2 regions of the Rhodococcus sp. NPDC060086 genome follow, and region 1 is predicted to be linked to the other one. Evidence: riboswitches for the same ligand, from Rfam matches in the RefSeq annotation. Region 1 holds a riboswitch; the other holds the start of a gene.
The links. A riboswitch is a leader RNA that binds a small molecule or an ion and turns the genes downstream of it on or off. The one in region 1 is predicted to bind thiamine pyrophosphate.
Positions count from the first base shown of each region.

Region 2: linked by a shared signal. The riboswitch ahead of ACFWB0_RS15795 (TenA family protein) and the one ahead of thiO (glycine oxidase ThiO) in region 1 are both predicted to bind thiamine pyrophosphate.

Region 1 is NZ_JBHWWZ010000023.1:11,218-22,014, reverse strand. Features, by position in the region: gene ACFWB0_RS14695 (ABC transporter ATP-binding protein) at 1-568, opposite strand, end outside; gene ACFWB0_RS14690 (thiazole synthase) at 627-1,424, opposite strand; gene thiS (sulfur carrier protein ThiS) at 1,417-1,632, opposite strand; gene thiO (glycine oxidase ThiO) at 1,629-2,693, opposite strand; TPP riboswitch at 2,689-2,803, opposite strand; gene thiE (thiamine phosphate synthase) at 2,830-3,531, shown strand; gene ACFWB0_RS14670 (NUDIX domain-containing protein) at 3,537-4,403, opposite strand; gene ACFWB0_RS14665 (hypothetical protein) at 4,576-5,928, shown strand; gene ACFWB0_RS14660 (glutamate ABC transporter substrate-binding protein) at 5,925-6,899, shown strand; gene ACFWB0_RS14655 (tetratricopeptide repeat protein) at 6,907-9,234, shown strand; gene ACFWB0_RS14650 (acetate kinase) at 9,242-10,432, opposite strand; gene pta (phosphate acetyltransferase) at 10,447-10,797, opposite strand, start outside.
Region 2 is NZ_JBHWWZ010000027.1:8,338-19,134, forward strand. Features, by position in the region: gene ACFWB0_RS15775 (ABC transporter permease) at 1-74, opposite strand, end outside; gene ACFWB0_RS15780 (ATP-binding cassette domain-containing protein) at 71-997, opposite strand; gene ACFWB0_RS15785 (TetR family transcriptional regulator) at 1,017-1,670, opposite strand; gene ACFWB0_RS15790 (carboxylesterase/lipase family protein) at 1,728-3,269, opposite strand; TPP riboswitch at 3,356-3,452, shown strand; gene ACFWB0_RS15795 (TenA family protein) at 3,445-4,155, shown strand; gene ACFWB0_RS15800 (ABC transporter substrate-binding protein) at 4,140-5,162, shown strand; gene ACFWB0_RS15805 (ABC transporter permease) at 5,143-5,976, shown strand; gene ACFWB0_RS15810 (ABC transporter ATP-binding protein) at 5,973-6,722, shown strand; gene ACFWB0_RS15815 (alpha/beta hydrolase) at 6,905-7,921, shown strand; gene ACFWB0_RS15820 (LysM peptidoglycan-binding domain-containing protein) at 8,046-8,606, shown strand; gene ACFWB0_RS15825 (potassium channel family protein) at 8,670-9,233, opposite strand; gene ACFWB0_RS15830 (hypothetical protein) at 9,354-10,784, shown strand.

The DNA of each region.
Region 1 (10,797 bases):
TCTCCGACAACAGGTGACTCGACACGAGCACCGTGCGGCCTTCGGCGGCCAGTGCCTGCATGAATCGGCGGATCCACACGATGCCCTCTGGATCGAGGCCGTTGACGGGTTCGTCGAACAGCAGCACCTTCGGGTCGCCGAGCAGCGCGCCCGCCAGGCCGAGACGCTGCGACATGCCGAGCGAGAAACCGCCGGCACGTTTGCCTGCGACCTCGGCCAACCCGACCTGGCGCAGCACTTCGTCGACGCGGGTGTCTGGCAATCCGTTGGAGGCGGCCAACCATCGCAGGTGCGCGCGCGCCGATCGGTTGGGGTGCACCCACTTCGCGTCGAGCAGCGAACCGACGGTCTGCAGCGGACGGGAGAGGTCCCGATAGCGCTTACCTTCGATGAGCGCGGTACCCGATGTAGGCCGGTCCAACCCCAGGATCATGCGCATCGTCGTCGACTTGCCCGCCCCGTTGGGGCCGAGGAACCCGGTGACGATGCCCGGTGGGACAGTGAACGTCACATTGTCGACGGCAGTGGTTGAACCGAAGGTCTTGGTCAGTCCGGTCACTTCGATCATGGTTGACAGCCTGCCGGAAAACCGGCCGATGTGCAGCATCACCGCCGTGACCGGGGCGTCAGGGCTCCATAGGTGACGACGCCTGGGCCCAGAAGCGCTTGGGGATGCGTCCGGCATGCCGAGCCCGGAACCCCGCTTCGACGGCGTGCCGCATGGCCGAGGCCATCAGCGCCGGGTCCTTGGCGCGCGTGACAGCGGTGGCGAGGAGCACCGCGTCGCAGCCCAGTTCCATGGCGAGCGCGGCGTCCGAGGCGGTACCGATACCGGCATCGAGTATCACGGGAACCCCGGCGGACTCGACGATCATCTCGATGTGGTGCGGATTGGCAATTCCCAGCCCCGTCCCGATCGGCGACCCGAGCGGCATCACCGCGACACACCCGACGTCTTCGAGTCGCCGCGCGAGCACCGGATCGTCGTTGGTATACGGCAGGACGTTGAAACCGTCGTCGACGAGTTGTTCTGCAGCAGAAACCAATTCGATGGCGTCAGGCAGCAGGGTGCGTTCGTCGGCGATGACCTCGAGCTTGACCCAGTCCGTGCCGAGAGCTTCCCGACCCAGTTGCGCGGTGAGTACGGCCTCCTTCGCGCCACGGCATCCCGCGGTGTTCGGTAGCGGTGCGATTCCGAGCCTGCGCAGCAGGTCCAGGACGCCCGTGCCGGAGGTCGCGTCGACCCGGCGCATCGCCACGGTGGTCAGTTCGGTGCCCGACGCGACCAGCGCCTCCTCCAGTACGGCAAGGTTCGCGGCACCGCCCGTACCGGTGATCAACCGGGACGAGAAGGAACGTCCCGCGATGGTCAACTGCGGTAGGTCGTGCCCCGGGTCCACCGGCGTGGTTGCGTGCTCAGCCACCCTGCACCGCCGTGAGGATCTCGATCTGCGCGCCCTTACCGATCTTCTCGGCCCAGCGGCCACGCGGGAACAGCACACCGTCGACCGCGACGGCGATGCCCTTCTCCGGCAGGCCCATCTCCGCCAGGAGCTCCGTCGTGGTCGGCGCCTCGGCGAAGTACTTCTCCTCGCCGTTGACGGTGATACCAACAGAAATCTGAATCGTCATCGCACACTCTCTTTCACGAATCGTCGGGGATCTGCATGTGTCGCTTCGGGAAGCGGGTCGTCGGCGAGTTCGGCGAGCACCGCATCGACGGTGATCGCGGTGAGCAGGACTCCGTTGCGGCCGTGCCCGGTCGCGGCGATCACGCGATCCGACAACCTGCCGATCAGCGGCAGGTTGTCGGGACTCATCGGGCGCAGGCCCGCACTCGCCTCGTGTAGTTCGTACTCGCCGATCGCGGGGAACAGCATTTCGGCGTCGGCAATCAGATCGCGCACTCCCGCGACCGTGACCTCGGTGTCGCCTGCTTCGTACTGGGTCGCACCCACGACGAGACCGTCGGCGCGCGGCACCAGATACGCGGGGCGTCCGTGGACGCTGCCGCGCACGGTGTGCTGCGGAGGCGGGGTCGCGCCGGGTCGCGCGCGCAACCGCAGGATCTCACCTTTGACCGGCCGGACGGGAAGAGCGGGCCACAGCATCGCCGAGGCGGATCCGGCAGCGAGGACGACACGCTCGTCGCGCAGTTCGTCGAGGTCACCGACGGGTGCGTGGACGAAATGGACGCCCGCAGCGACGGCAGCGCGACGCAGTGCCTCGACGAGCTTCCTGTTGTCGACGGACAGTTCGGTGGGGGCGAGCAGACCGAGCCTGATCCGCGGGCCGAGCGACGGTTCGAGGTCGCGGATCTCGGCTCGCGTGAGGATCCGCATCTCGTGGCCCTGCTCCCCCACCCACGACGCGATCGTGCGCAGGTCCGCGGCGTCCGCGGCGTCCAGTGCGACGGTCAGTGACGCACTCGCGGTGAAGACATCGACACCGGTCTCCTGTTCGAGGGCACGCGCGAATTCGGGCCAGCGCTGCAGCGACGCCGCGCCGAGCGAGAGGACGTGTTCTTCCCCGGGCCACCCCTCGGACAACGGTGCGAGCATTCCGCCGGCAACCCACGATGCACCGGAACCGGGATCGGGATCGTGGACGGTGACCGTCCATCCCGCGCGGGCCGCGCGCCACGCGACGGCCAGACCGATCACTCCACCGCCGATGACCGCAACTGTCGACACGATATCCACCTCACTCCCTGCGCCGGCATGATCCGGTTCAGGTCATAACGGTCGGGGCCGGCAGGCCCCCTCTCAGCCCCGCGTTCCTCGGGACTCCCGTGTTGTCACTTTCGTAGTAGAGGCTACCGTCTTGTCCGTGACGACCTACCGGACGACCTACCGCGGCAACCATCCCGATCCCCGGGGGCGCCTCGCGACCGCACGGTTGTACCTGTGCACCGACGCCCGTCGCGATACCCGCGACCTTGCCCGGTTCATCGAGGAAGCCTTGGTCGGCGGCGTCGACATCGTCCAACTACGCGACAAGGATTCGGCGGGTGAGAAGAAATTCGGCAGGCTGGAGGCCGGTGAGGAGCTCGCCGCGCTCGAGGTGATCGCCGATGCCTGCGCACGCCACGGTGCGCTGTTCGCGGTCAACGACAGGGCGGATATCGCGCTCGCGTCCGGCGCCGACATCCTTCACCTCGGGCAGGGCGACCTGCCGGTGAAGCAGGCGCGGCGGATCCTCGGCAACGACATCGTCATCGGGCGGTCGACGGCCAGCCGCGCGCAGGCGGTCCTCGCCGACGGCGAGGAGGGCGTGGACTATTTCGCATCCGGTCCGGTGTGGGACACCCCGACGAAGCCGGGGCGCACCGCAGCGGGGCTCGAAGTGATCCGCGAGGTTCGTGCATCGCATCCGCAGCGGCCGTGGTTCGCCATCGGCGGCGTGGATCTCGAACGGCTCCCGCAGGTGCTCGAGGCGGGCGCTCAGCGCATCGCGGTGGTGCGGGCGATCACGAAGGCCGCCGACCCCCGCGGCGCTGCCGCAGCGCTGAAGGCCGCGCTGTCGGCCTGACCGTCCTACAGCCAGCCCAGCACAGTCGACGGGGATACCGCGACGGTGTCCTGCGGTAGCCGATCACGCAGACCACGATCGGCGGTGACCACGACGGTCACCGTCGGATCCAGCGCGGTGGTCACAGCGGGAGACACGGTCGCAGCGAGGCGGGCGAGTTCGTCGTCGCCGCTGCCGTCGGCGGTGTGCACGTGGGTGCGGGTGTCGTCGACGACCGCGGTGCGCGCCTGACCTTCGAGCACAGCCTCGACCCGCGACACCCACCCGAACGTTCCATCCGGAAGTTCGATGGTGCGAGGGAGCGCGGCCGCGAGGTCCGCGAGCAGGGCACCGGTCGCGCCGGGCCGGTCGCGCCACCAGCCGGTCGGCCCACTGGATCCGAGCACGTTCGCGGTGTCGAGCAGCATCCGCACCGGCCGGGTGCGCAGAGCGGACCACGCATCGGCGAATCCCGCGTGTAGCGGCATCGATTCGACGTCGGCCTCCGACACCCACCGCAATTCGGTGCTCTCCCCGTTCATGGTGGTGTCGAGTGGTGCGGGGGCGTCGGCGACGACGGTCGTGTAGGTCCAGGAGCCGGGGGTACCCGAGGTGATCCGCTCAGCGCGCACCGCGACCGCGTCGCTGTCGATTCCGGCTTCCTCGTGTGCTTCGCGTACCGCCGCGTCGACGGGGGATTCGTGGCTGTCGCGGGCACCGCCGGGCAACGCCCATGTTCCGCCCTGATGGCTCCACGCCGCGCGGAGCTGGAGCAGCACCGTGGGAGATCCGTCGTTCCCCGGCGCGCGCAGCAACAATCCCGCCGCACCGTGCAGACCCCATCGACGTCCTCCGTCGGGTCCTACGGCCCAGCCGTCTCCGTCACCACGCATAGCGTCCGCCTTCCTCGCCCTCGTCGGTCACGAGGGACACCACGTCCCATGATGTGTCGGGTTCCGGGGCTCACGAACTCCGGATGGGACTCCGACAATGCGGACGCATGCCAATACTGCCCATTCAACTTATATGCTCGCCACAATCGAGTTTCTCAGGAAGGGGTGCGACGTGAACGTGCGCGTGACCCCTCCGAGCGATTCTGTCGGAGCCTCGGCATGGGCCGCGGAGGACGCCGAGGACCCGGCGGATCGCGTCGACGGACTGCGGGAGTTCTTCCGGTCGACGCCGGCGAAGCTGATCTCGCTCGGGTTGGTGCTCGCCGTGCTGCTCGTGGTGTCGGGAGTGGTGTCGGCCCAGGTCGCGGGTAGCCGGAAAGCCACCCACGATCGGCTCCTCGCGACCACCGAGCCCCTCGCGAACGCTGCCCAGAATTTGTACAGCGCATTGTCCATAGCCGATGCGGCCGCGGTCACCGGCTTCATCTCGGGTGGGATCGAGCCCGCGGAGGTGCGCGACCGCTATCTCGCTGCGGTCGCGGAGGCATCCGGGCAACTCGTGGTCGCGGCGGCGGGCCTGGCCGCACAGGACGAACTCGGCGCCGAGAATGTCGCAGCGATCGCGCGCATGCTTCCCACGTACACGGGGCTGATCGAGACCGCTCGCGCAAACAATCGCACCGGCAATCCGGTCGGTGCCGCATACCTGGCGGAAGCATCGAATCTGATGCAGACGTCGATGTTGCCGGTGGCCCAGGAACTGCATACGCAGGGCGTGACGGCAGTGAATTCGACGCAGCGTGCCGCGGTGGCTCCTCCATGGGGTGCGATCGGTCTGCTCCTCGTCACCGCGACAGCGTTGTGCGCCGTCCACATCCTGGTGAGCCGCAAGACCCGGCGTACCTTCAATCCCGGCCTGATTCTCGCGATCGGCGCAACGGGTGTGCTGTTGTGCTGGCTCCTCGTCGCCGGGCTGGTGTCGTCGAGCGCCACCGAACGTGCCATCGAGCAGGGCGCGGCGCCGCTCTCCGATCTCACCGAAAGCCGCATCCTCGCGCAGCAGTCCCGCACCGCCGAGACACTGCTGCTTGCACGACGCGACGCCGGCGGCATCTACGTGGGGGCCTACGACGAGACGATCACGCGCCTCGGCGACCTTCTCGACGACTACACCGACGGGGGCACGGTGGAGATCGGTACCGACGCCGTGTCTCAGGCGGAAGCAGCTCGGCAGGCGTGGGTGCGTTCGCACGCACGGACCGTGGCGGCCCTCGACCGCGGCGATTACACCGCTGCCGCCGTGCTCGCCACCGGACCCGGGCCCGACGAAGCGACCGCGCAGTTTGCCCGGCTCGACGCCGCGCTGAGCGAGGGCATCGAGGAGACCCGCGAAGAACTTCGCGACAACGAGTTCCGGGCGTCGCGCACATTGTCCGGTCTCGCGCCCATGGCGTTGGCGCTGACGGTGCTGTCGCTGATCGCCGTCATCATCGGATTGTGGCCCAGGCTTCGGGAGTACCAGTGACAGCGCGGCGCAGGATCATCGGCGGGCTCGCGGCGCTGTGCGCGGTCGCGGCCGTGGCAACGGGATGTGCCACCGAGGGGCCGCCGCGAAGCTCGGAGACCGAGGTCTCGTCCATCGCGATGCCGATGCCCGAGGGTGCGCAGGTCGCGGCGTCCCCGACCGCGGTCCCGTCCTCACCGGAGTGCGGCGATCCGACCGCGAGTCTGCGCCCCACCGGGGTCGAGACCGGTCCCGCGCTCGATGCCATCCGCGCCCGCGGTCGGCTGGTCGTCGGGCTCGACACCGGCAGCAACCTGATGAGCTATCGCGATCCGGCAACCGGGCGGATCACGGGGTTCGACGTCGAGGTCGCCCGGGAGATCGCCCGCGACATCCTCGGCGACCCCGAGGCCGTGGACTTCCGGATCCTGAACTCCGCGGAACGCGAAAGGGCGCTGCAGGATTCGACTGTCGACGTGGTCGCAAAAACCATGAGTATCACGTGTGCGCGACGCGAGCACGTGGACTTCTCGACGGTGTATTTCCTGGCGCAGCAGCGGGTGCTCGTCGTCAAGGATTCCGATATTCGTAGCGCTGCCGATCTTGCGGGCCGGCGCGTGTGTATCGCGGCGGGCACGACGTCGCTCACGCGCATGCAGCAGCTGCAACCGGCGGCGTCGATCCTCACCGTGCCGTCGTGGGCCGACTGTCTCGTCGTGCTGCAGCAGCGGCAGGTCGATGCGGTGTCCACCGACGACACGATCCTCGCCGGGCTCGCCTCGCAGGATCCGTATCTCGAGCTGGTAGGCCCGTCGCTGGGGTCCGAGCCGTACGGCATCGGTATCGCACAGGACAGCGACGACCTGGTGCGCGCTGTCAACGGCACTCTCGCCCGGATCCGCACCGACGGTACGTGGACCGCGTTGTACGACCGGTATCTCACGGTTCTCGGTCCGGCGCCGGCTCCACCGACCCCGACGTACGTCGATTGAGGTAACAATGTCCGGCACCGAACCGCCCGAAGAACCCGAAGAATCCGAGTCGGGTCCTGCGACCGAGCGTTCAGCTCAGGAAACACAGCCTTCAGTTCAGGAAACACAGCCTTCGGCTCCAGCGACCCAGCGTTCGCCGCTGCCTGTCGATTCGGGTGCTGCCGCGCCGCACACCAGCACTCCGTCACAACGATCCTCGACACGTCGTTCCCGCTCCCGCGGGATCCTGCGTCGACGGGTCGCGGATCTGGTCGATGTGCCGGTGCCCTCCCCCATCGATCCTGCGTCGGCGATATTGCGTAATCCTCATGTTGCCGAGGGGAAGCGTTTCTGCTGGAAGTGCGGTACCCCGGTCGGGCGCAGCAGTCCGAAGGGCCCGGGCCCGACGTCCGGGTACTGCCCGAAGTGCGGGTCGCGGTTCGAGTTCACACCTGTGTTGCAGGCGGGCGAGCTGATCGCGGGCCAATACGAGGTGCAGGGATGCATTGCGCACGGCGGGCTCGGCTGGGTCTTCCTCGCGATCGACCGGAACGTCAGCGACAGGTGGGTGGTCCTCAAGGGACTTCTGCACACCGGCGACGCGGAAGCTCAGGCGGTGGCGGTGGCGGAGAAGCAGTTTCTCGCCGAGGTGAGCCATCCGAGCATCGTCCGGATCTACAACTTCGTCGAGCACCCGCAGCCGGACGGCACTCCGATCGGGTACATCGTCATGGAGTACGTGGGGGGTCACTCGCTCCGCGAGGTGCTCCGTACGTTTCCCGACGAGCGGATGCCCGTCGAACAGGCCATCGGCTATCTCCTCGAGACGCTGCCCGCGCTCGGCTATCTGCACGAGATCGGGTTGGTCTACAACGACCTCAAGCCCGAGAACGTCATGGTCACCGACGAGCAGCTCAAGCTCATCGATCTCGGTGCCGTCGCGGCGGTCGAGGACTACGGGTATCTGTACGGCACACCTGGTTACCAGGCGCCGGAGATCGTGCGGACCGGGCCGACGGTGGCCAGCGACATCTACACGGTCGGGCGCACTCTCGCGGTGCTCACCCTGGACATGCCCTCCGACAAGGGGCGTTACCTCGATGGACTGCCCGCGCTCGGCGAGGAACCGATCCTTGCGGAGCACGACTCGTTTCACCGACTGTTGCTGCGCGCCACCGCTCCGGACCCGAACCAGCGTTTCGCGTCGGCCGACGAGCTCGCGGGCCAGCTGATCGGGGTGCTTCGGGAGATCCTTTCGCAGAAGAGCGGCACCGAGCATCCTGGGTTGTCCCGCATGTTCAGTCCTCCGCGCACTACTTTCGGGACCGACGAGGCGGTCGCGCAGACCGACGTGTATGTCGATGGAATCGAGCGGGATTCCATGATCGAAGCGCGCGATGTGGCTGCTGCGCTTCCGGTTCCGCTGCTCGATCCGAACGATCCGAGCGCGGCCCTGCTCGCTGCCGCGGTGCACAGTGAACCGCAGCAGACCCTCGACTCGTTGCGGCACGCCCGCGAGAGCGGGATCGAACGTGTCGTCGGGAGCGCAGATGTGGCGTTTTCCCGCGAACTCACTCTCGCCGAGACGCGTGCCTATCTCGATCTCGGGGAAGCCGGACATGCCGTCGAGATCCTCCAACGCCTCGAGAACGACATCGGCTCCGACTGGCGTATCGACTGGTATGCGGGGCTTGCGTCGGTGTTGTCGGAGGAGTTCGAGGTCGGGTTCGGACGATTCGAGAAGGTGCTGGAGGCGTTGCCGGGTGAGCTGGCACCCAAGCTGGCGCTGGCCGCCACTTCCGAGCTGATTCTTCAGCATTGGGAGAGTGAGGATCCGTCGGCGTGGCGGCGATTCTGCGAGGAGTCCTATCGCACGGTGTGGCGCACCGACCACAACATCGTCAGTGCCGCATTCGGTGTGGCGCGTCAGCTGACCGCACGCGGCGCTCTCGCTTCGGCCGTCGATGTCCTCGATCAGGTACCGGTAACGTCGCGCCATCACAGTGCAGCGAACATGACGAGCACGCTGATCCTGTTGCGCGACGGCGACATCGAGTCGATCACCGAAAGCGACCTCAGGGAGGCGGCGCGGCGGGTCTCCGCACTACCGCCGGATGAGGGTCGCGCTCTTCAGATGGAGGCGCTCGTACTGAGCACCGCGCTCGAATGGGTACGCGCCGGCAACAGCAGCCGGCACGAACACACCCGCTTCCTGGACGTGCCGTTCACCGAGCGGGGGTTGCGACGCGGCACGGAGGCAGCATTGCGTCAACTTGCGAGGCAGGCGCCGGTGCGCATGCATCGCTACACGCTCGTCGACCTCGCGAACGCAATCCGGCCCCGCAGCCTTCTCTAGCGGAGCTCTAGGCGAATTCGGCGGCGGCCCGCGCGATGGCGAGTTCTTCGTTGGTGGGGATCACGAGCACCTCGACATGGGAGTTGTCCGCCGAGATGCGGCGCTCACCGCCGCCGGACGCCTCGTTGCGTTCCGGATCGACGACGATGCCGAGCCGGTCCAGGCCCGCGAGACTGTCGCGGCGGACATCGATGTTGTTCTCCCCCACCCCGCCGGTGAACACGATCGTGTCGATGCCGCCGAGGATCGCGAGGTAGGCACCGATGTACTTCTTCAATCGGTGCACGTACACGTCGTAAGCGAGTTTCGCGTCGGTGTCTCCGTCGTCGATCAGTTCGAGGAGCGCGCGGAAGTCGTTGACGCCCGACAGTCCCTTGAGGCCGGAACTGCGGTTGAGGACGCGGTCGATCTCGTCGACGTCCATACCCGCGGCACGGTTGAGGTGCATCAGGACACCGGGGTCGATGTCGCCGCTGCGGGTGCCCATCACGAGGCCCTCGAGTGGCGTCAGGCCCATCGACGTATCGAGCGGACGACCGCCCGCGATCGCCGACGCCGACGCACCGTTGCCGAGATGCAGCACCACCTGATCCAGTTCGCTGTAGTCGCGACCCAGGAAGTCGGCGGCACGGTTCGAGACGTATTCGTGTGAGGTGCCGTGGAATCCGTATCGGCGAACTCCGTTCTCCCGAGCTATGTCCCTGTCGATCGCGTAGGTAGCTGCGGCGGCCGGGAGCGAGTGGAAGAACGCGGTGTCGAACACTCCCACGTGTGGGACGTCGGGCAGCTCTTCGCGGGCCACCTCCATCCCGATGACGTTCGCCGGGTTGTGCAGGGGTGCGAGCACCGACAGGTCGGATACGGTCTGCACCACCGCATCGTCGATGAGCGTCGGCTCGTAGAATCGGTCGCCGCCGTGGACGAGCCGGTGCCCGACAGCAACGATACCGACCTCTTCGAGAGGGCGGCCGAGTCCTTCGAGCATCTCGAGGACCTTGCGCAGCGCGAATCGATGATCGGGGATCTCGCCGAGGTGTTCCTCGGTGCCCGTGGTGTGGTGGAAGATGATGCGCCCGTCGGGTTCACCGATCCGTTCGATGAGTCCGTGTGCAGGCGCCTCCGCTGTCTGCGGGTCGATCAGCTGGAACTTGATCGACGACGAGCCGGAGTTGAGGACGAGGACGGTATCGGCCGTCAGCGGGCTCGGAGTACTCACTGCACGTCTCCCTGCGTCTGGATCGCGGTGATCGCCACGGTGTTGACGATGTCCTGGATGAGCGCGCCGCGCGACAGGTCGTTGACGGGCTTGTTCAGTCCCTGGAGCACCGGGCCGACGGCGACCGCCCCGGCGCTGCGCTGCACCGCCTTGTAGGTGTTGTTGCCGGTGTTGAGGTCGGGGAAGATGAACACCGTCGCTTTGCCCGCCACAGCGGAGTCGGGAAGTTTCGTGCTGGCCACCGATGGTTCGATAGCGGCGTCGTACTGGATCGGCCCTTCCACCGGCAGGTCCGGTCGTCGTTCCCGCACGAGAGCCGTTGCGGTGCGGACTTTGTCGACGTCGGC
Region 2 (10,797 bases), on a different contig from region 1:
AATTCGACGATTCCACTGAAACGGTGGACACTTCGGGTTCCCCGGTGCTCGCGGGGAGCGAGGGTGGCGGTCATCGGGTGGTCACCTCCTCACCTTCGGGCACGTCGGTGAGCGTGTCGCCGTAGTGACGCATGAACAGCTCTTCGAGCGACGGCGGCGTGATCGTCAGGTTCGCGATGTCGAGTTCGGTGAGTGCACGCAGCACCGGGTTGACGGAAGCGTTGTCGACGTCGAACGCGAGGTGGCCGTCGTCGTAGGTCAGATCGTGCACACCCGGCATCGACGCGAAACCGGCGGGCAGCGTGGGCGTGGTGGCCCGCACCGCGGAGCGGGTCAGGTGCCGCAGCTGCGCGAGTGTTCCGGTCTCCACATCCTTCCCTGCCCGAATGATCGTCACTGTGTCGCAAAGTTTTTCGACCTCGGCCAGAATGTGACTCGACAGGAGAACCGTCCGTCCGGCATCACGCAACGCACGCACCTCGTCGGTGAACACCGCTTCCATCAGCGGGTCGAGTCCGGACGTGGGCTCGTCGAACATGTACAACTCGACGTCCGACGCCAGCGCCGCGACGAGCGCGACCTTCTGCCGGTTGCCCTTCGAGTAGGTACGGGCCTTCTTGGTGGGGTCGAGTTCGAACCGTTCGAGGAGTTCGGCCCGGCGGGAAGGGTTGTCGCCCCCGCGGATCCGGGTCAGCAGATCGATGATCTCGCCGCCGGTGAGCGCCGGCCACAGATTGGTGTCGCCCGGGACGTACGCGATGCGACGGTGAATCGCCACCGCGTCGGTCCACGGGTCGAGTCCGAGGACCCGAGCCGAACCGGAGTCGGCGCGGAGCATACCGAGCAGTACGCGGATCGCGGTGGACTTTCCGGCACCGTTGGGTCCGAGAAACCCTGCCACGGTGCCGGTTCCGACTTCGATCGAGAATCCGTCGAGAGCACGGGTTGTTCCGAATGTCTTGACGAGGTCGACTGTGTCGATGGCGGGTGTGTCCATGGTGCAACCTCCGTGATCGTTACGGGGCAGCCGCCTCCCGGACGGCCAGGTATGCGTCGAGCATCGCCGAGTCGGTGAGCAGCGGTTCGGAATAGAGCTCGAGCAGCGGGAGCAACATGCGGTCGGTGTACGAGCGCAGCCACGTGGGCAATTCATCGAGGTCGAGGGGCTCGCTCGGCCCGGGAACATGCAGTAACAACGCGCCGGTGCTGAATTCGACGAGTGCTCGTGCCCGCGCCCGGGGGTCCCGGCTTGCACGAACCACGCCGGATGCGACCCCTTGTTCGAGATAGCCTTCGGTGGTCGCCGCCAGATGATCGAGAAACGCCTGCGAAGCGGGTCCCCGAGCTTGGAGGCTCCGGATCAGATAGCCGATGAGCGGGGCATAACTCCCGATGTCCTCGATCTGAGCCAACATCGCCGCGACACCGCTGCCCGGCTCGAGGACCGAACTCTTGAGCTCGCGGACACTGCGAAGAACGTACTCGTCACAATATTCACGCAGGCCGGCCCGGGAACCGAAGTGATGCACGATGAGCGAGGCACTCACTCCGCACTCTGCGGCGATAGCACGAAGCGACACGTTCACGCCGTCCCGAGCGACACACCGGATTGCCGTGTCGCGGATGCGAGCACGGGCGGTGAGGTCGGAATCGCCCTCGGCTGAACGCATGTTCCAAGGGTTGCACACGCGTTCAGTCGGGTCAAGAGAAATCAGGGTCGAGAGAACTCAGGAGAAGCCCATCACCTGATCGCCCCACACCTCGCGCATCGACCCATCCGGATCCGACTCGACAGAATCACGTGCATCGATGAGCAGAGTCGTCCGCTCGTCGGGCTCGTATGGCGGCCAGTGCTTCGACGCATCGAGGGCGGCAGGAACCCCGTGCTCCGCGAAGGCAAGCCATCGACGCTGTATCCGACCAGACACCTCGACCGCACCCTTGCGTCCCCCGAGCCAGAAACTCGGATCTCGGCCGAGCGTTCCGAAATTCCCGAATACGTATGGCAATTCGGTTGCGTGACCGGCACCGATGCGCGCCGCCTTGAGCATCGGCGTTGCATGGTCGAATCGGTACACCCACGTCGGGGAATGCGCGGCGTGCCCTTCCGCCACCCACAACACCGGCATCCGGAATCCTGCGTCGCGCGACAGGGCCATCGCGCCGCTCGGCTTCGGGAGATCGGGATACGCTGCAGCGATCTCGGCGATGCGTTCGGGCTCGAGATCAGGGCGATCCTTCGCGAGTGCCTCCAGCATGGCCCTCACCGCCGAATCGTCGACCGGCATCAGCGGCGACTTCATGAAACGGAAGATCGATGGTTCGTCCTTGTTCGAACCGATGATGAGCGGCACCCGATGCGACAGACCCTTCTGGAAGGCCGCGACCGGATACTTGGGAACCAGATCTCGATCGACCACCGGTGTCATCGCCAACGTGCCCGGCATGGTCGTGGGGATCTCCCCGACCACGGTCTCGGCCGCGGTGACGAGCTGTTCGTAGGGCATTCCCCGCAGGGTCCCGACTCGGGCCGACGGCACCTCGAGGACGTCGAGGAACCGCTGCGCCACCATCGCGGCACGTTCACGCCCGTACACCGACGTCGCCGGCGGCGACTGCGCGATCGCCCGGTGGAACAGCCCCTCGGCGCGCGGCACCGTCATCAGCGTCGTAACAGATCCCCCACCCGACGATTCACCGAACAGGGTGACGTTGCCTGCGTCGCCGCCGAAGTCCGCAATGCAGTCATGCACCCACTCGAGCGCCGCAATCTGGTCCCGCAGACCGAGATTCGACTCGTACGTGTCGCCTGCTGTGGAGAACGACGACAGATCCAGGAACCCGAGCGCCCCGAGGCGATAATTGAGCGTGACCACCACGACGTTGCCCGTTTCGCAGAGCACGCGTCCGTCGTAGATCTTCTGACCCGAATATCCGATCACGTACGCGCCGCCGTGGATCCACACCATCACCGGGCGCCGTGTGCCGTCCGGTTCGGGCGCCCAGATGTTGAGCGAGAGACAATCCTCGCCGAGTGCCATGTCGGACGAGATCCCGATCGGGCTGTTCCGGCTCTGCGGAGCGATCGGTCCGTACCGCGCGCAGTCGAGCACGCCCGGCCACGGCCGAGGCGCTTCCGGTGACCGAAACCGCATGTCTCCGCCGGTCGGTGCGGCGAACGGGATCCCCTTCCACGAGTACACCTCGCCGTCGCGGTATCCGCGGGCTTCGCCGTACTTGCATCCGACGACGAGTGTCTCGGCGTCCACATGACCTCCCGGTGAGCTTCTCGTATCCCAACGTACCCAGGGGAGTCTCCTCCGACACCTTCCCGGCGAAGGTGCTATCGTCGCCTCCGACCGACACGGGGTGCTCCGCACGAGCGGGGCTGAGATCACACCCGTCGAACCTGATCAGGTAATTCTGACGAAGGGATGTTTCGGGATGACTGTGCCTGCGCACGATTCACCCACCGACCGTTTCACCGATGTCCTGTGGGACCGCACGAAGGTTCTGCGCGACTCCATCGACGACCTCGAGTTCCTGCGGCGCCTCGGCGACGGCACACTTCCGCTCGAGTCGTTCCGCTTCTACATCGAGCAGGATGCCCTCTATCTGGCCGGGTACGCCAAGGCCCTCGCGCTCCTCGCGTCCAAGGCACCGGACCCGGTCACCGGCGCCTTCTGGGCGACGAGTTCCGCGACGGCGGCGACCGAGGAATCCTCGCTGCACCAGCAGCTTCTCACCGGTGGCGTACTGCCCGTGCACGACGAACCGGTCGCACACTCCCCCGCATGCCTCGGCTACGTGTCGTACCTGACGGCCACCGTGGCAACCGAGCCGTATCCGGTGGGCGCCGCCGCGGTGCTGCCCTGCTTCTGGATCTACGCCGAAGTGGGCCGCGACCTGGCCTCGCGCGCGGCCGACGTGCTCGCCGCCGATCCCGCCCATCCGTACGCACAGTGGGTGGCCACCTACGACGACCAGGCATTCCAGGATTCCGTCGCCACCGCGCGCACCCTCGTCGACGCCGCCGGTGCGGCCGCGACCGCCTCCGAGCGCGACGCGATGATCGACGCATTCACCCTCGCGACCCGCTACGAGCTGCTGTTCTGGGATACCGCCCTGAACACGCAGCCGTGGCCCGCGTCGTGACGCTGCGGCACCGGATCAGGGCACTCACCGTCGCGACCCTCACCCTGTGCGCCGTCAGCGCGTGCGCCGGTGGTGGCTCCGACGACACGATCCGGTTCGCACTCGACTGGACTCCCAACACCAACCACACCGGCCTGTACGTGGCGGTGCAGGAAGGGCTGTTCGACGACGCCGGACTCGACGTCGAGATCCTGCCCTACAACGGGGCGACACCGGACACCCTCGTCGACGCAGGCAACGCCGAGTTCGGCATCTCCACTCACGGCATGGCGACGTTCTCCCGCTCCTCCGGGGCACGCACCCTCACCGTCCTCGCTCCGTTGCAGCACTGGGCAACCGGGATCGGGGTCAAGGCAGACCGCGCGGATCTCACACGCCCGGCAGACCTCGACGGCCACGTGTACGCCGGGTTCGCCGACCCCGGCGACGCCGAGGCGCTCGCCCAGGTGATCCGAAACGACGGTGGACGCGGCGAATTCGAGGAGGTCGTCCTCGGTACGTCCGCGTACGAGGCGGTCTACTCGGGTACCGCGGACTTCACCGTCTCGTACCTCGCGTGGGAAGGGCTCGAAGCGGAACATCGCGGACTGCCGATGCGCTACTTCGACTACACCGATTACGGTTTCCCCGATCAGTACGCGATCGTCGTGAACGGCAACGAGGACTGGCTCACCGAGAACCAGGATCGGGCCCGCGCGTTCGTGCAGGCGGTGCAGCGCGGGTACGAGATCGCCGCCGACGATCCGGATCGCGGCGCCCGCGCACTGCTCGACGCCAACCCGGGCGCGTTCCCCGACGAGGAACTCGTCTTCGAGAGCCAGCGGATGCTCTCGGCCGACTACATGCGCGACGACCAGGGCCGCGTGGGCACTCTCGACGCGAGCACATGGGCCGGGTACGCCAGGTTCCTGTACGAGCAGGGGTTGCTCACCGGTCCCGACGGCTCACCGTTGACCAGCGAGCCCGATTGGTCCACGTACTTCACCGATGACTACCGAACGCCCTGAGGCTCGACGCACCGCAGCCCGACGCCGCGTGAACCATATGATGCCGGCGATCATCGTCGCGGTGGTGCTCGTGGCGGCGTGGCAGCTCTACGTGATGATCAGTGGAATCCGCCCTCAGGTGTTGCCTTCTCCCGCGCGGGTGCTGCACCAGGGATGGGCGCATCGCACCGACATCGCCGGGCACGCCGTCGCGACGCTGCAGGTCACGATCGTCGGGTTCGCTGTGTCGTTGACCTTGGCGTGGGTGCTGGCGATCTCGGTCGATTTCTCACCGTGGTTGCGGCGAGCGTTCGTGCCGTTGTTCGTGGCCTCCCAGACGGTGCCGATCGTTGCGATCGCCCCGCTGATGATCATCTGGTTCGGCTTCGGTCTGCTGCCGAAAATCCTGGTGATCGCACTGGCCACGTTCTTCCCGATGGCGATCGGTTTGATCGAGGGCTTCGCGGCGGCCGACCGGGAGGCGGGGGCGCTTCTGCGAAGCATGGGGGCCACGCGGTGGCAGGTGTTCCGGTATGTGCGGCTCCCGTCGGCCCTGCCGCGGTTCTTCACGTCATTGCGCATCGGAATCACCTATGCCGTAGTGGGTGCGGTCTTCGCGGAATACGTCGGTGCCACATCGGGTCTCGGCATCTACATGGCCATGCAGAAGAACTCGTTCCGCACCGATCTGGTGCTCGCCGCTGTCCTCGTCACCGCAGCGGTGTCACTGGTGTTGTACCTGCTCACCTACGTGGCCGAACGCATCGTCGCGCCGTGGGCCCTCACCACAGAGAATCGAGCAGCAGAGAATCGCACAGCAGGGAGTCGCGCATGAGCGCCGTCACCGTCTCCGGCGTCCACCGGTCCTTCGACGCAAGCCACGTGCTCGACGACATCGGATTCGACGTTTCCCCAGGAGAATTCGTCTCCGTCATCGGACCGAGTGGATCGGGGAAGTCCACCCTGTTCGGCCTCGTCGCGGGGCTCGACACCCCCGACGAGGGGAGCATCACGGTCGGTGGGCGGCCCGCCGCGCCGGGACGCGCCGCGCTGATGCCTCAGAAGGATCTGTTGTTCCCCTGGCGTACCGTCCTCGACAACTGCGCCCTCGCTCTCGAGGTGCAGGGGACATCGCGTCGGGAGGCACGCGAGCGGGCACGGAAGTTGTTCCCCGCGTTCGGACTCACCGGATTCGAGGATGCCCGGCCTTCTGCGTTGTCCGGCGGGATGCGTCAGCGTGCCGCATTGGCCCGAACCGTCATCCAGCAACGTGAGGTCCTGCTGCTCGACGAGCCGTTCGGCGCCCTCGACTCGCTCACCCGCACCGACATGCAGTTGTGGCTGCAGGAAGTGTGGCAGCGCCACCGCTGGACCGTCCTGATGATCACCCACGACGTGCGCGAGGCCGTCCTGCTGTCCGATCGGGTCCTCGTGCTCTCCCCTCGCCCCGCGCGGATCCTGCACGAGGTCCTCGTTCCGTTGCCCCGTCCGCGGTCGCTGGAGTTGCTGACCGATCCGGAGTTCGTGTCGCTGGAACGCGAGCTCGTGTCGGTACTGCACGCGCGGTCCGACATGCATTGAGCACTCACGTGATTCGGGAGACCGGAATATCGAAACGGTAACAGGGCACCGTCCCACCTGCATCGGCCGCGCCACCCCGTATCTATCGGATTACAGCGCCCACCCGGGCGGCTCGCCGGGCGTACCTTGGGGAATCCATAGCTCGAACACCTGTCCGGTACCGATAGGCGCGAGGAGGCGAGATGAGTGCTCTGTCCGACGCGTTCGTGTCGCCCCCGCTCGTGTCGCCGTCCGGATCGTCGTCGCCTGCCCATACTCCACACATCGAGGAGTACGGCGGGGTCAGCCTCGCTTCCCGTGCGCTGAGCCTCTCGGTGCGCAATACCGTGCGACCGTTCCTCGATGCCTGGGCGCTCGCCCCGGCACTTCCCTGGCCATCGGGTCTGGTCGACCGTGTGGCGTTCCCGCTTCTGCCGGTGTCGGGGACCGAACATCACCGTGTCGCACTCGACGCGTGTCCCGCCGAGTTCCTGCGCGCCCCCGGCGGCGACGGTCGCACCGCCATCCTGTACCTGCACGGCGGCGCATTCCTGTGCTGCGGTCTGGCCACCCATCGTCAGTTGGTGTCGCGTATCTCGGCGGCAGCGGGCGCACCGGTGCTCTCGGTGGCCTATCGGATGCTTCCGCATCACCCGATCCGGCGCGCGGTCGACGACGGCCTGTCCGGGCTGCGGTGGTTGATCGCTCACGGCTACCCGATCGACCGGATCGTCATCGCCGGCGACTCCGCAGGCGGATTCCTCACCTTCTCGGTGGCATACGAAGCACTACGTCTGGGGCTGGGCCGGGCCGCAGGCACCGTTGCGATCTCGCCCCTGACCGATCTGGATCCCCACCACAAGCTCGAGCACCCGAATGCCCAGAAGTGTGCTCTGTTCCCGCGGCGCGCGGTGCCGGTGCTGTCCACTCTGATCCAGCGGGCCGAGCGGATCGACGACCGGTACGAACCGGTGCCCTCTCCGGTGGATCTCGAGATGATCGGCATGCCGCCTGCACTGATCCAGACGGGGTCCGAGGAAATGACCTTCGTCGATGCCGAGACCATGGCGTATCGCCTCGCCGCTGCCGGTGTTCCCACAGAACTACAGGTGTGGGAGAAGCAGGTACACGTGTTCCAGGCGGCAGCATCGCTGGTACCCGAGGGCAGACGCGCGGTGGCACAGATCGGCAGGTTCGTGCGTTCCCTCGACACCGTGTGATCCGGCAAACAGGGAGACCCGCGACGGGATCCGCAGGAAGCCGCGCGACCGGCGGTACTGTGCGTGACGGTATCCGGTTCGTGCCGGTTGCCCGAATCACAACGCATCGATCGAAAGGGACAGCGTGAGCTCTCTCAACGCCGGCCAGAGCCTCAGCGTGGGCCAGGAACTGAAGTCCGACAACGGCAAGTACGCCCTCACGCTCCAGAGGGACGGCAACCTGGTCCTGTCCGAGAGCGGCAAGGCCGTGTGGGCCGCAGGAACCAACGGCTCCGGCGCTGTGCGCGCGAACGTCCAGGAGGACGGCAACTTCGTCCTGTACAAGAACGACAACTCCCCGGTGTGGGCATCGGAGACCAGCGGCAACTCGGGCGTGCGCCTGACGGTGCAGGACGACCGCAACGTCGTGCTGTACGCCGGCAGCAAGCCTGTGTGGGCGAGCGACAGCGTTGCCCCGAAGGCTGCCGCGCCCGCCGCTGCACGTGCCGCCGCCGCACCGGCAGCCGAGCCCGCTCCCGCCGCTGCGCCGGCCCCGCGTACCCATACCGTCGCTTCCGGCGACACCCTGTGGGCGATCGCCGAGCGCTTCTACGGCGACGGAAACCAGTACCAGCGCATCGCCGATGCGAGCGGCATCTCCAACCCGGACCTGATCCGGGCGGGCCAGGTGCTCACCATCCCGTGACGCCCACGGGCTCATGATCTCGAGCGTCCTCATCACCGGCCCGGTGGTGGGGACGTTCCACATTCACGGGTCGTTCTCTGCGGCCGGCTCCTCCACCTGCCGCCGACGATGTTGCGCCGTGAGCACGAACAACCGCACCACCAGTGCGAGGAAGATCAGATTGCCCACGATCTGCGCCGAGACCACGGCCCGCGTTCCATCGGTGATCGCGGCGATGTCCCCGAATCCGACGGTCGCGAAGACCGTCAAGCTGAAATACAGGGCGCCCATTCTGGTCAGGACCTCGGTGAACCCTTCCGGTTCCACCTGCGAGAGCACCGTGTACAGCGACGCGAACCCGAGGATGTAGACGGTGGTGGTCGCCGCGATTCCCTCAGCGGCCCGGACCACGGGATGCGGCGACCGGAGGACCCACCACATCTGCCAGCCACAGACAGCACACACCACCACCGACCCGCACAGCAACAGCACCAGTGTGGAGAGGTCGTCGAGTCCGGTGAACGGCAACGTGAAGTATGCGGTACCCACCACGACGACCGTCGCCACCGTGCGCAGCAACGCCCGCCACGTGAGCCTGCGCAACTGCGCCGATCTGTCGGCGTCGGGTGACCGCGTGCGGTTCGGCACAGATGCAAGTATGCGCGCTCCCACCCGATCCACACGCTCACCGACAGGCGTCGTGTCGGTGAGGCCGACTAGTGTTCACGACACACTGGTCAATGTCGGGAAGGAAAAGGGGGCAGGTTCATGGACGAACCGGAAAGCGGATTCGACCGCGACGTCGACCGGGCCTGGCGCGAGTTCCGGGGGGACCTCGCCGACCACGTCGCCACCATGCGCGACGGCGGCGGACTCGTGCTCGAGCCGCTGGCAGAGGAATCCGGTGGGCCAGCCGGGCCGTGCGTGCAGTTCTACGCGTGGGGTGATCAGCAGGTGCGCTGCGAAGTGCCGTCGAATCTCCATCTGTCCGAGGATCGGCATCTGTCACCCGAAGACGAGGCGATTCTGCTGGGTCTGGGCTGGCAGGCACCATCGCGAGATCCCGATACGCCGGAGGACGGCGGCTCGCCCGCATTCTGGATGGATCTACCGTCGTCGTGGGCCGATCGGCTCGCCGAGGTCGCGGTGCGCGCGCTTCGCGATGTGTGGGGCGTTCCGCATCCGCTGTTCCTGCGCGCAGAATCCTTCGGAACCGTAAGCGCGCACGAGTTCGAAACTCCGGCGCCGGTCGCCGAGATCATTCCGAAGGAGCCCGTCCGGGGGCTGGTCCATCCGCTCGGCGAGGAGCACCTGCGCGAGCTCATCGAAGACACAGTGGGCGAGCGGGTCGGCGACACCCCGACGTGGGACGAAGACGGCGACCTCGTGCTGCGTCTCGCCGATGTTCTGGTGTTCGTCGGGGTCGGAGCGGGCGCTGCCACGGTGGATCTGCTCGCCCCGATCGTGCACTCGATCAGTGGTCGTACCCGCGCGATGGAGGTGGTCTCCGACCTCAATCGGCAGTGGCCGCAGCTGAAGTTCGTGCTGATCGACGACCGCGTCGCTGTCGTCAACCATCTGCCTGCGTCACCGTTCGTGCCCGAGCATCTGGTGTCCGCTCTCGATCGCATGAGCCAGTTCCTCGAAGTCGTCGACCACGATTTCGCCGCGCATATCGGCGGCCTGCCGATGCGCGGTCACGGCCACGACCACTACTTCGAGTCCTCCGATCTCGAACCCTCTGATTTCGAACCCACCGATTTCGAGCACGATATGTTCGAGGACGACCTGTGGGAACCACGTCTCGAAGACGATCTTCCGTCGGCGCTGCTCGAACTGCGCGATCACCACGTGCACGGGCGATCCGATATCGCTGTCGAGAAGGTCGCGGCGATCGGAGACCAGGAGGCCTCGCGCCTGCAGCTGTTCCTCGAACTCAGCACCGAGCAGCACGTGGGCTGGACCAGCGAATCCCTCAACCGAGCATTCGCAGGCGACGACGACGGAGTCGCTGCCGCCGATACGAAGGCGCTCGAGTGGAAGCTGACGAGCTGGTCTCTGGCCGCAGCGCTGAGCTATCTCGAACAGCCCACCGACCGTCCGATTCGTCGGCACCCGCAGTCGAAGTCGAGCACCGACCAGCCCCCACTGTTCGACAACCCGGACGAGCCGACGCTCTTCGACGGTTTCGGCGACTAGCCACCTCCACCGA